2 regions of the Streptomyces sp. NPDC005494 genome follow, and region 1 is predicted to be linked to the other one. Evidence: riboswitches for the same ligand, from Rfam matches in the RefSeq annotation. Region 1 holds a riboswitch; the other holds the start of a gene.
The links. A riboswitch is a leader RNA that binds a small molecule or an ion and turns the genes downstream of it on or off. The one in region 1 is predicted to bind thiamine pyrophosphate.
Positions count from the first base shown of each region.

Region 1 (5,132 bases):
GGCCGCCCGTGGTGAAGCACATCCCGCCCAGGCTCCAGGCCGCCAGCAGCGGTGTCACGTGCGGTCGCCCGTCAGGCCGCACCGTGGACAGCCAGAACACCTCCGCCGCGGCGATGACGGCCGACGCCGCCGCCCATGGCGTCGCTCGCGCGCCCGGGGACGAGAAAGGCCCCAGCCGTACGTCTGGCTCGTTGTCCGACATGTCGCTCCCTGTGCGGCCGCTTCTCGGAATGCAGTAACGCCCTACAGGTGATGACCCGAGTTCGCGGGGAAATTCATCGGCGCCCGCGCACCTCGACCCGTGGGCGTACCGGGCGGACGGGGGAGGATCTCCGGACGCCCGTGGTCACAGCACGCCGAGGTCCCGGTCCGGCCGGCAGTACGGGCAGGCCGGGATGCCGTCCTCCGTCAGGGCGCGCAGGGCCTGTTCGCGCGTCATCGGCCGTGTGCTCCCCCCGCCCATACCGCAGTCGCCCGTGTGCACCGCGTCGGACCGGCCACCCGCACCCACGCGCAGCACGGAGAGCTTCCAGGAGGGCGGAGGCGGTGGCGCGGTGCGCGCGGCCCGGGCCGCCGCGGCCTCGCGCTTCTCCAGGTCGGCGATGGTCCGATCGGTTCGGCCGAGCTGATACGCCTGCCACTCGCGCACGATCCGCAGGCGATCCAGACGGGAAAGGTTTTCGGACACGTATTCGATTCTAGAGGGCTGCGGGTCTGCGTGCGCACCTCCCGTGCGCCGTGCGATCGGTCACGGCCCGAGCGCCGCCCGGGGGCGTATCCGGGCCGTCGGAGGGGTCCGACGTCGAGCGACGGCCGCCGACGGCTACCGGGCGAGGCGGCCCCTGCCCCTTCCGGGCAGGCGAAGGTTTCTGTGACCTCGGCGTGTCTGTAACACTGGATGAACCATGCCTAAGCCCGGAGAACTCACTTTCGTCGCGCCCCGCGGAGCCAAGAAGCCCCCGCGGCACCTCGCCGACCTCACGCCCGACGAGCGCAAGGAGGCAGTCGCCGCGACCGGCGAGAAGCCCTTCCGCGCCAAGCAGCTGTCGCAGCACTACTTCACCCGCTACGCCCACGACCCGGCCGAGTGGACCAACATCCCCGCCGCGTCACGGGACAAGCTCGCCGAGGCGATGTTCCCCGACCTGATGTCGGTCGTGCGCCACATCAGCTGCGACGACGACACCACCCGTAAGACGCTCTGGAAGCTGCACGACGGCACGCTCGTCGAGTCCGTGCTCATGCGCTATCCGGACCGGGTGACCATGTGCATCTCGTCCCAGGCGGGCTGCGGCATGAACTGCCCGTTCTGCGCGACGGGGCAGGCGGGTCTCGACCGCAACCTGTCGACCGCCGAGATCGTGCACCAGATCGTGGACGGCATGCGGGCCCTGCGTGACGGCGAGGTCCCGGGCGGGCCCGCCCGGCTGTCCAACATCGTCTTCATGGGCATGGGCGAGCCGCTGGCCAACTACAAGCGCGTCGTCGGGGCGATCCGACGGCTGACGGATCCGGAGCCCGACGGGCTGGGGCTCTCGCAGCGCGGGATCACGGTCTCCACCGTGGGCCTCGTTCCGGCCATGCTCCGCTTCGCCGACGAGGGCTTCAAGTGCCGCCTCGCGGTCTCGCTGCACGCCCCGGACGACGAGCTGCGCGACACCCTCGTGCCCGTCAACACCCGCTGGAAGGTCCGGGAGGTCCTGGACGCGGCGTGGGAGTACGCGGAGAAGTCGGGCCGCCGCATCTCCATCGAGTACGCGCTGATCCGCGACATCAACGACCAGGCGTGGCGGGGCGACCTGCTGGGCCGGCTGCTCAAGGGCAAGCGGGTGCACGTCAACCTCATCCCGCTGAACCCGACCCCGGGATCGAAGTGGACCGCCTCGCGCCCCGAGGACGAGAAGGCGTTCGTCGAGGCCATCGCGCGCCACGGCGTGCCCGTCACCGTCCGCGACACCCGCGGCCAGGAGATCGACGGCGCCTGCGGCCAGCTGGCGGCCTCGGAGCGCTGAGGGCGGTCCGGACGGGCCGCCCTGCGGGCCCCTCGGTGCGCGGTCCGTCCGGCCGGGCGGCCGGTACGGCAAGATCCGGCCGGTGTAGCCTGGTCCGGAAATCAACTTCATATTCCGACAGGGGAGCGCCACAGCGCTGAGAGTGCGGCACCGGAACAGGTCGGCCGCAGACCCTCTGAACCTCGCCCGGGTCATTCCGGGTAGGAAGTTCGGACCTTACTCAAGCTGTTGCGCCCTGCCCGCTCACCGAGCGGGCGGGGCCGCGTCTCTTCCTGGTCACTTCCAGGAGGAATCACATGAACACCACCACGAAGTACGCCGCGACGGCACTCGCCGCCGCGCTCGGCGTCTCCGTGCTCGCGGGCTGCGGCGGCGACGCCGAGTCCGGCGCCGCGGGGTCGTCGAAGGGCTCCAAGACCGTCACCCTGGTCAGCCACGACTCGTTCAACGCCTCGGACGCCGTCCTGAAGGCGTTCACGAAGGAGACCGGCTACACGGTCAAGGTGCTCAAGAGCGGTGACGCCGGAGCCGCACTGAACCAGGAGATCCTGACCAAGGGATCCCCCAGGGGCGACGTGTTCTTCGGCGCCGACAACACGCTGCTCTCCCGCGCCCTGGACAACGGCCTGTTCACGCCGTACGAGGCGAAGGGCCTCGACCGCGTCGCGTCCGCCGCCCAGCTCGACGCGGACAAGCACCGGGTCACGCCCGTGGACACCGGCGACATCTGCGTGAACTACGACAAGAAGTACTTCGCCGACAAGAAGCTCGACCCGCCGAACTCCTTCGACGACCTTCTGAAGCCGGAGTACAAGAACCTCCTCGTCACCGAGAACGCCGCGACCTCCTCCCCGGGCCTCGGCTTCCTCCTCGGCACCGTGGGCACCTACGGCGAGACCGGCTACCAGGACTACTGGAAGAAGCTGAAGAGCAACGGCGTCAAGGTCGTCGACGGCTGGGAGCAGGCGTACAACGAGGAGTTCTCCGGTTCGGCCGGCGGCAAGAAGGCCAAGGCGGACCGGCCCCTCGTCGTGTCGTACGCCTCCAGCCCGCCGGTCGAGGTGCTGTACGCCGACCCGCAGCCGACCGATGCCCCGACCGGTGTCGCCACCGGCACCTGCTTCCGCCAGATCGAGTTCGCCGGGCTGCTGGACGGCGCGAAGAACGAGGCGGGCGGCAAGGCGCTGCTGGACTTCCTGATCAGCAAGCAGTTCCAGGAGGACATGCCCCTCAACATGTTCGTGAACCCGGTGGTGAAGGACGCGAAGCTGCCGGAGCTCTTCACGAAGTTCGGTGCGACCGTCGACCAGCCGGCGACCGTGGCACCGGAGAAGATCGCCAAGAACCGTGAGCAGTGGGTCCAGTCGTGGTCCTCGCTCGTCGTGAAGTAGTCGCGCGGCCCTCCTGGAGGGGGAACGCGGTGCGGCTCGGGCTGATGGCCCTGCCCGTCGCGTTCTTCGGGCTGTTCTTCGCCTACCCGGTCGTCGCGATCGTCGGCCGGGGGCTGAGGGCGGACGGCGTCTGGCAGTTCGGCCGGATCGGCACGGTGCTGAGCCGGCCGGACATCCTGGACGTCCTCTGGTTCACCACCTGGCAGGCGTTCGCCTCGACCGCCCTCACCCTGCTGATCGCACTGCCGAGCGCCTATGTCTTCGCCCGGCTCGACTTCCCGGGCAAACAGCTGCTGCGCGCCGTGGTGACCGTGCCGTTCGTGCTGCCGACCGTCGTCGTCGGTACGGCGTTCCTGGCCCTGCTGGGACGCGGCGGGTTCCTCGACGAGCTCTGGGGCGTCCGGCTCGACACGACGGTGTGGGCGATCCTGCTCGCCCACGTGTTCTTCAACTACGCCGTCGTCGTACGCACCGTCGGCGGCCTGTGGTCGCAGCTCGACCCCCGCCAGGAGGAGGCGGCCCGGGTCCTCGGCGCCGGGCGGTTCGCGGCCTGGCGGCGGGTGACGCTGCCCGCGCTGGCCCCCGCCGTGGCCGGTGCCGCGGTGATGGTCTTCCTGTTCACGTTCACCTCCTTCGGCGTCGTCCAGATCCTCGGCGGCCCGGCGTACTCCACGCTGGAGGTGGAGATCTACCGCCAGACCGCGCAGCTGCTGGACCTGCCGACGGCCGCCGTGCTGACGCTGGTGCAGTTCGCGGCGGTCGCCGGCATCCTCGCCGTACACGCCTGGACCGTGCGGCGGCGGGAGACGGCGCTGAGGCTCGTCGACCCCGCCCAGACCTCCCGGCCGCCCCGCGGCGCGGGGCAGCGGGCGCTGCTCGGAGGCGTACTGCTGACCGTGCTTCTCCTCGTCGTGCTGCCCCTCGGTGTACTCGTCGAACGCTCCCTGGACACCTCCGGGGGCTACGGCTTCGGCTTCTACCGCGCGCTGGGATCGGCCGACGCCGGCGGCTCCACCTTCCTGGTGCCACCGATCGAAGCCATCGGGAACTCCCTGCGCTACGCCCTGGTCGCGACGCTCATCGCCCTCCTGATCGGCGGACTCGCCGCGGCGGCCCTCACGCGACGCGCGGGCCGGCTCGTGCGGGGCTTCGACGCGCTCCTGATGCTCCCGCTCGGCGTCTCGGCGGTCACCGTCGGCTTCGGCTTCCTCATCACGCTCGACGAGCCGCCGTTCGACCTGCGTACGTCTTGGATCCTCGTCCCGCTCGCACAGGCCCTGGTGGGCGTGCCCTTCGTCGTGCGGACCATGCTGCCCGTCCTGCGCGCGGTCGACGAACGGCTGCGGGAGGCCGCCTCGGTGCTCGGCGCCTCGCCGCTGCGGGCCTGGCGCGAGGTGGACCTGCCGCTGATGCGCCGCGCGCTCCTGGTGGCGGCGGGCTTCGCCTTCGCCGTGTCGCTCGGGGAGTTCGGGGCGACCGTCTTCATCGCCCGCCCCGACAACCCGACGCTCCCGGTCGCCGTGGCCAGGCTGCTCGGCCGCTCCGGGGAGCTCAACTACGGCCAGGCGATGGCCCTCAGCACGATTCTGATGCTCGTCTGCGCGGTGTCGTTGCTCCTGCTCGAACGTATCCGCACCGACCGATCCGGGGAGTTCTAGAGATGCTGGCAGTGGAGTCGGCCACGGTCCGGTTCGGCGGGCGGACCGCGCTCGACGCGGTCGACCTGGAG
Region 1 is NZ_JBIAJR010000015.1:43,886-49,017, reverse strand. It holds gene ACFYQ6_RS32500 (pyridoxamine 5'-phosphate oxidase family protein) at 1-202, opposite strand, end outside; gene ACFYQ6_RS32495 (DUF6233 domain-containing protein) at 347-688, opposite strand; gene rlmN (23S rRNA (adenine(2503)-C(2))-methyltransferase RlmN) at 906-2,012, shown strand; TPP riboswitch at 2,122-2,237, shown strand; gene ACFYQ6_RS32485 (thiamine ABC transporter substrate binding subunit) at 2,309-3,403, shown strand; gene ACFYQ6_RS32480 (ABC transporter permease) at 3,448-5,061, shown strand; gene ACFYQ6_RS32475 (ABC transporter ATP-binding protein) at 5,064-5,132, shown strand, end outside.

Region 2 (5,132 bases), on a different contig from region 1:
TCTCTATCAGTATCTGAAAAATCACTCCTTGTGATCTGCTATCGCTTGCACCACGATGGCGTCAATAGGGCCACGGGGGATCATTCCTGGCCAGTTTCATCTACTGCGGGGTTGAACGATGCGCGAGTCGGTTCAAGCAGAGGTCATGATGAGCTTCCTCGTTTCCGAGGAGCTCTCCTTCCGTATTCCGGTGGAACTCCGGTACGAAGTCAGCGATCCGTATGCGATCCGGATGACCTTCCATCTGCCCGGTGACGCCCCCGTCACCTGGGCGTTCGGCCGTGAGCTGCTGCTCGACGGCCTCAACAGCCCCAGTGGTGACGGCGATGTGCACATCGCCCCCACCGAGCCCGAAGGGCTCTCCGATGTACACATCCGCCTGCAGGTCGGTGCCGACCGTGCGCTCTTCCGGGCCGGGACAGCACCCCTTGTGGCCTTTCTCGACCGGACGGACAAACTGGTGCCACTGGGTCAGGAGCACACGCTGGGTGACTTCGACGGCAATCTCGAAGAGGCTCTGGGGCGCATCCTCGCCAAGGAACAGAACGCCGGCTGAGCTCGAAGGCCCGGCTGAACATCGAACACCGGAGGCCCGGCTCCATGTCTCCGGCCTCGCGGCTCACGCCTTGCGGCGCCGGCCCCTCCCGGTCCGCGCGGGTGCAGGAGCTCCGGCTTCCGCGCCGGGCCCCGTGCGGTCCGCGGAGACCACCAGGGCCGCGAGCACCGTCGTCACCGGCACCGAGGCGACCAGCCCGATCGATCCGACCAGTGTCCGGACGATCTCCTCCGCCACCAGTTCACTGTTGGCGACGGTCCCCACGCTGCTCTGGGCGATGGAGAAGAGCAGCAGCAGGGGCAGGGCGGCGCCCGCGTAGGCCAGGACGAGGGTGTTGACGACCGAGGCGATGTGGTCGCGCCCGATCCTGATGCCCGCCCGGTAGAGCCGCCGCACGCCCATTGTCGGATCGGCCTGGTGCAGCTCCCAGACCGCCGACGTCTGGGTGACGGTCACGTCGTCGAGCACACCGAGCGAACCGATGATCACACCGGCCAGGAGCAGGCCGCTCATGTCGATCTCCGGATAGAGCCCGTGGATGAGACCGGTGTTGTCGTCCGTGTTTCCGGACAGGCTGGCCCAGTCGATGAACAGCGAGCCCAGCAGCCCGATCAACAGGAGTGAGATGAGGGTGCCGATGACGGCCACGGATGTGCGGGCCGTCAGGCCGTGGCAGGTGTAGAGGGCGATCAGCATGATGGCGCTCGCCCCGATCACCGCGACGACGAGCGGATTCGAGCCCTGCAGGATGGCCGGCAGGATGAACACGGTCAGTACCCCGAAGGAGACGGCGAGCGCGATCAGCGCCATGAGCCCGCGCATCCTCCCGACCACGACGACCGCGAGGGCGAAGATCCCGGCCAGGATGGCCATCGGCAGCGCGCGGTCCACGTCCGTCACCGAATACTGCAGGTCACGAGGGGCGTCGGGGGCGTATGCCACCACCACGCCCTGGCCTTCGTGGAGTTGGCGGGGGGCGTCGGGCTGGACGACCTCGACGAACGTACGGCCCTTGTCCTTGCCGGTGGTCACCTCGACCGTCGCCTTCTTGCACTGCCCCGACTGCGCGTTGACGGCCTCCTGCCCCGAAGCGGTCGACGTGTCGCCGGTCGGCGGGACCTGCGACGCGTTGACGTCCGCGCAGTCCACCGACACGACCTTCGTCACCCGGCCCTCCTGGGTCTGCCGGTCGAAGCCGACCCCCGTGCGCTCGTGGGCGGGGGCGCCGCCCGGCCAGAACGCCACGAGACCCACCAGGACCGCGGTGGCGAAGGGGATGACCACGGCAGCGATGACCTTGCGCAGATGCTTGGACACCGGCGCGGCGGGGCCATGGGTGTGGCTGTGGGCGTGCACATGACTCTGCGTACTGCCTGTTGCGGGGCCGTGGGGTTCGGGGGCGCTTCCGGGAGACGTCACGGGGCGATCATCCCAAGAACCCGGGAGGCCCTCTGGCCAGCACGCCAGACGGGAGGTTAGCGTTGAGGCACATTTGTACACGCGGGAGCTCGGAGCACCGGGCTGAGAGGGCGCTGACCTCCGTACATCCGTACGGAACACGCTGCGCCGACCGCCGAACCTGTTACCGGGTAATGCCGGCGTAGGGAGTAGGTCTCATGACCACAGCGGACGCACGCACGCCTGCCTCGGGGCGGATTGCGCAGAATGCGCAGAACGACGAGGCCGGGAAGTCCATCGGCTGGCACAAGGGATACGTCCAGGGCTCACGCCCGGACCTCCGGGTGCCGGTCCGTCAGGTGCACCTCACCAACGGCACGGACGTGACGCTGTACGACACGTCCGGGCCGTACACCGATCCCGCCACCGACACCGACGTACGCCGCGGCCTCGCGCCCCTCCGGGAGAGCTGGATCATCGCCCGCGGGGACACCGAGGAGTACGCGGGCCGCCCCGCGCGCCCCGAGGACGACGGTCTCAAGCACACGTCGCCCCGTGGCGGGCTGCGCAACCTCGACGCGGTCTTCCCCGGCCGCCCACGCCAGCCCCGGCGCAGCAGGGACGGCGGGCCGGTGACCCAGCTCGCCTATGCCCGGCGCGGCGAGATCACTCCGGAGATGGAGTACGTGGCGATCCGGGAGAACGTCGGACCCGAGGTGGTGCGCGAGGAGATCGCGGCGGGCCGGGCGGTACTGCCGGCGAACGTCAACCACCCGGAGATCGAGCCGATGATCATCGGTAAGCGCTTCCTGGTGAAGGTCAACGCCAACATCGGCAACTCGGCGGTCACCTCGTCCATCGAGGAGGAGGTGGACAAGATGACCTGGGCCACCCGGTGGGGCGCCGACACGGTCATGGACCTCTCCACCGGCCGCAACATCCACACCACCCGCGAGTGGGTCCTGCGCAACTCCCCGGTGCCGATCGGCACCGTGCCCCTCTACCAGGCACTGGAGAAGGTCGACGGCCGCGCCGAGGAGCTGACCTGGGAGATCTACAAGGACACGGTGATCGAGCAGGCGGAGCAGGGCGTCGACTACATGACGGTGCACGCCGGGGTCCGCCTTCCGTACGTCCCGCTGACGGCCCGTCGCAAGACGGGGATCGTCTCCCGCGGGGGATCGATCATGGCGGCGTGGTGCCTGGCGCACCACAAGGAGTCGTTCCTCTACGAGCACTTCGAGGAGCTCTGCGAGATCCTCGCCGCCTACGACGTGACGTACTCGCTGGGCGACGGGCTGCGTCCGGGCTCCATCGCCGACGCCAACGACGAGGCGCAGTTCGCCGAGCTCCGTACGCTCGGCGAGCTCAACACGGTCGCCAAGCGGTTCGGCGTCCAGACGATGATCGAGGGTCCGGGCCATGTCCCGATGCACAAGATCAAGGAGAACATCGATCTCCAGCAGGAGATCTGTGAGGAGGCCCCGTTCTACACGCTGGGCCCTCTGACCACCGACGTCGCTCCCGCGTACGACCACATCACCTCGGGCATCGGCGCGGCGATGATCGCCTGGTGGGGGACGGCGATGCTCTGTTACGTCACACCCAAGGAACACCTGGGTCTCCCCAACCGCGATGACGTCAAGACGGGCGTCATCACGTACAAGATCGCGGCTCATGCGGCGGATCTCGCCAAGGGGCACCCGGGGGCACAGGAGTGGGACGACGCGCTGTCGGACGCCCGCTTCGAATTCCGCTGGGAGGACCAGTTCAACCTGGCGCTCGACCCGGACACGGCACGGGAGTTCCACGACGAGACGCTGCCGGCCGAGCCGGCGAAGACGGCGCACTTCTGCTCGATGTGCGGCCCGAAGTTCTGCTCGATGAAGATCTCCCACGACATCCGGCGGGAGCACGGGGACGAACAGGCCGACATCGAGGCGGGGATGGCCGAGAAGTCCAGGGAGTTCGCGGCAGCCGGTAACAGGGTCTACCTGCCGATCGCGGACTGAGGAAGGGCCGCTGTCCTCCGGGTGCGACCGGGGGACAGCGCCGGTCTCCCTCCCGGCGTGACCGGGGGACAGCGCCGGTCTCCCTCCCGGCGTGACCGGGGGCATGGCCGGGGTGCCCGCCGCTGCCGGTGAACCGCGCGCACTCCCGCGCGTGCTCACGGGCCGTTGCGGTTACTCCGGCTGGTGCTCGGGGCCCCCGAAGTCCGGGCTGGTGAAGTCGGGGCTGGTGAACGTCGGGCGCGGGCCGGCCGACGGCCCGTCCTGCGGTCCGGTGAAGTCAGGCCTGCTGTAACCGATCTTCGGGATGCGACCGGCCGAACGGTGCGGTGTGCGCGAGGCGGGTCCGGCGGTCGGGTCGGCCAGGGCGTCCCGCAGGAAGGGCAGGATGCCGCGTTCCAGCAGGGCGTGCCGCCAGGCTTCCCGGGCGCGCGCCACGTCCTCCGGAAGTTCCTCCTCCTCGTCCACGGCGGGCAGCGCGGTGGCGCCGTTGTGCAGCGCGGTGAGAAGGAGCCCCACCGCCGCGACGAGGATGGCCGCGGCGGCGACAGCCGCGAAGAACCATCCGGCGGTGACCATGGTCCCGGCGAAGGCGAGGGCCGGGCTGACTGCCTTCAGCACATAGCCGACCAGCAGAAATATCAAGGCGGCCGCGCCCGCTAGAACGGGAGCGAGCGCGGTGATCACCGCCAGGGTGCCGGCGCCCTCGGTGTCCGGTTCCCCGGTGGCGGGTTCGAGGACGGAGTCGCGATCCCCCGGATCGTCGGGCCCACGCAGCTCGCCCCGGACCTTCACGTAGTGCTGGTACTCGGTTGTGGCCGCCGCGGTGATCAGCGGTGTGGCTTCCAGCGCCATGGTCCGCAACTGTTCCGCATTGAGTCGGTCACCGATTCCGGCCAGATCCGGTCGTTCGTGAGCGTGACGCAGCGCGTCGGCAAGGATCCGCTCGTATTCGGGGCGGTCCTCGGCCAGCAGGTGCGGAGCGCTATTCATGTGCATCCCCCGATGCTCCGTAAGGCCTGACCGACCGCGCAGGGCCGGGCGATCGGGCGGAAACGGAGGAGAGCCTGCTACTGATAGGCCGATGGTAGAGCGCCTACGGCACGGCGTGACAGGGGGTTTCCGGAAATAGGCCCAGCAGCCCGCGGTGTCAGGTCGTGATGCGTCTT
Region 2 is NZ_JBIAJR010000006.1:232,528-237,659, forward strand. It holds gene ACFYQ6_RS19670 (helix-turn-helix domain-containing protein) at 1-17, shown strand, start outside; gene ACFYQ6_RS19675 (SsgA family sporulation/cell division regulator) at 119-556, shown strand; gene ACFYQ6_RS19680 (YibE/F family protein) at 620-1,975, opposite strand; TPP riboswitch at 2,047-2,180, shown strand; gene thiC (phosphomethylpyrimidine synthase ThiC) at 2,173-3,966, shown strand; gene ACFYQ6_RS19690 (hypothetical protein) at 4,138-4,962, opposite strand.
Region 2: linked by a shared signal. The riboswitch ahead of thiC (phosphomethylpyrimidine synthase ThiC) and the one ahead of ACFYQ6_RS32485 (thiamine ABC transporter substrate binding subunit) in region 1 are both predicted to bind thiamine pyrophosphate.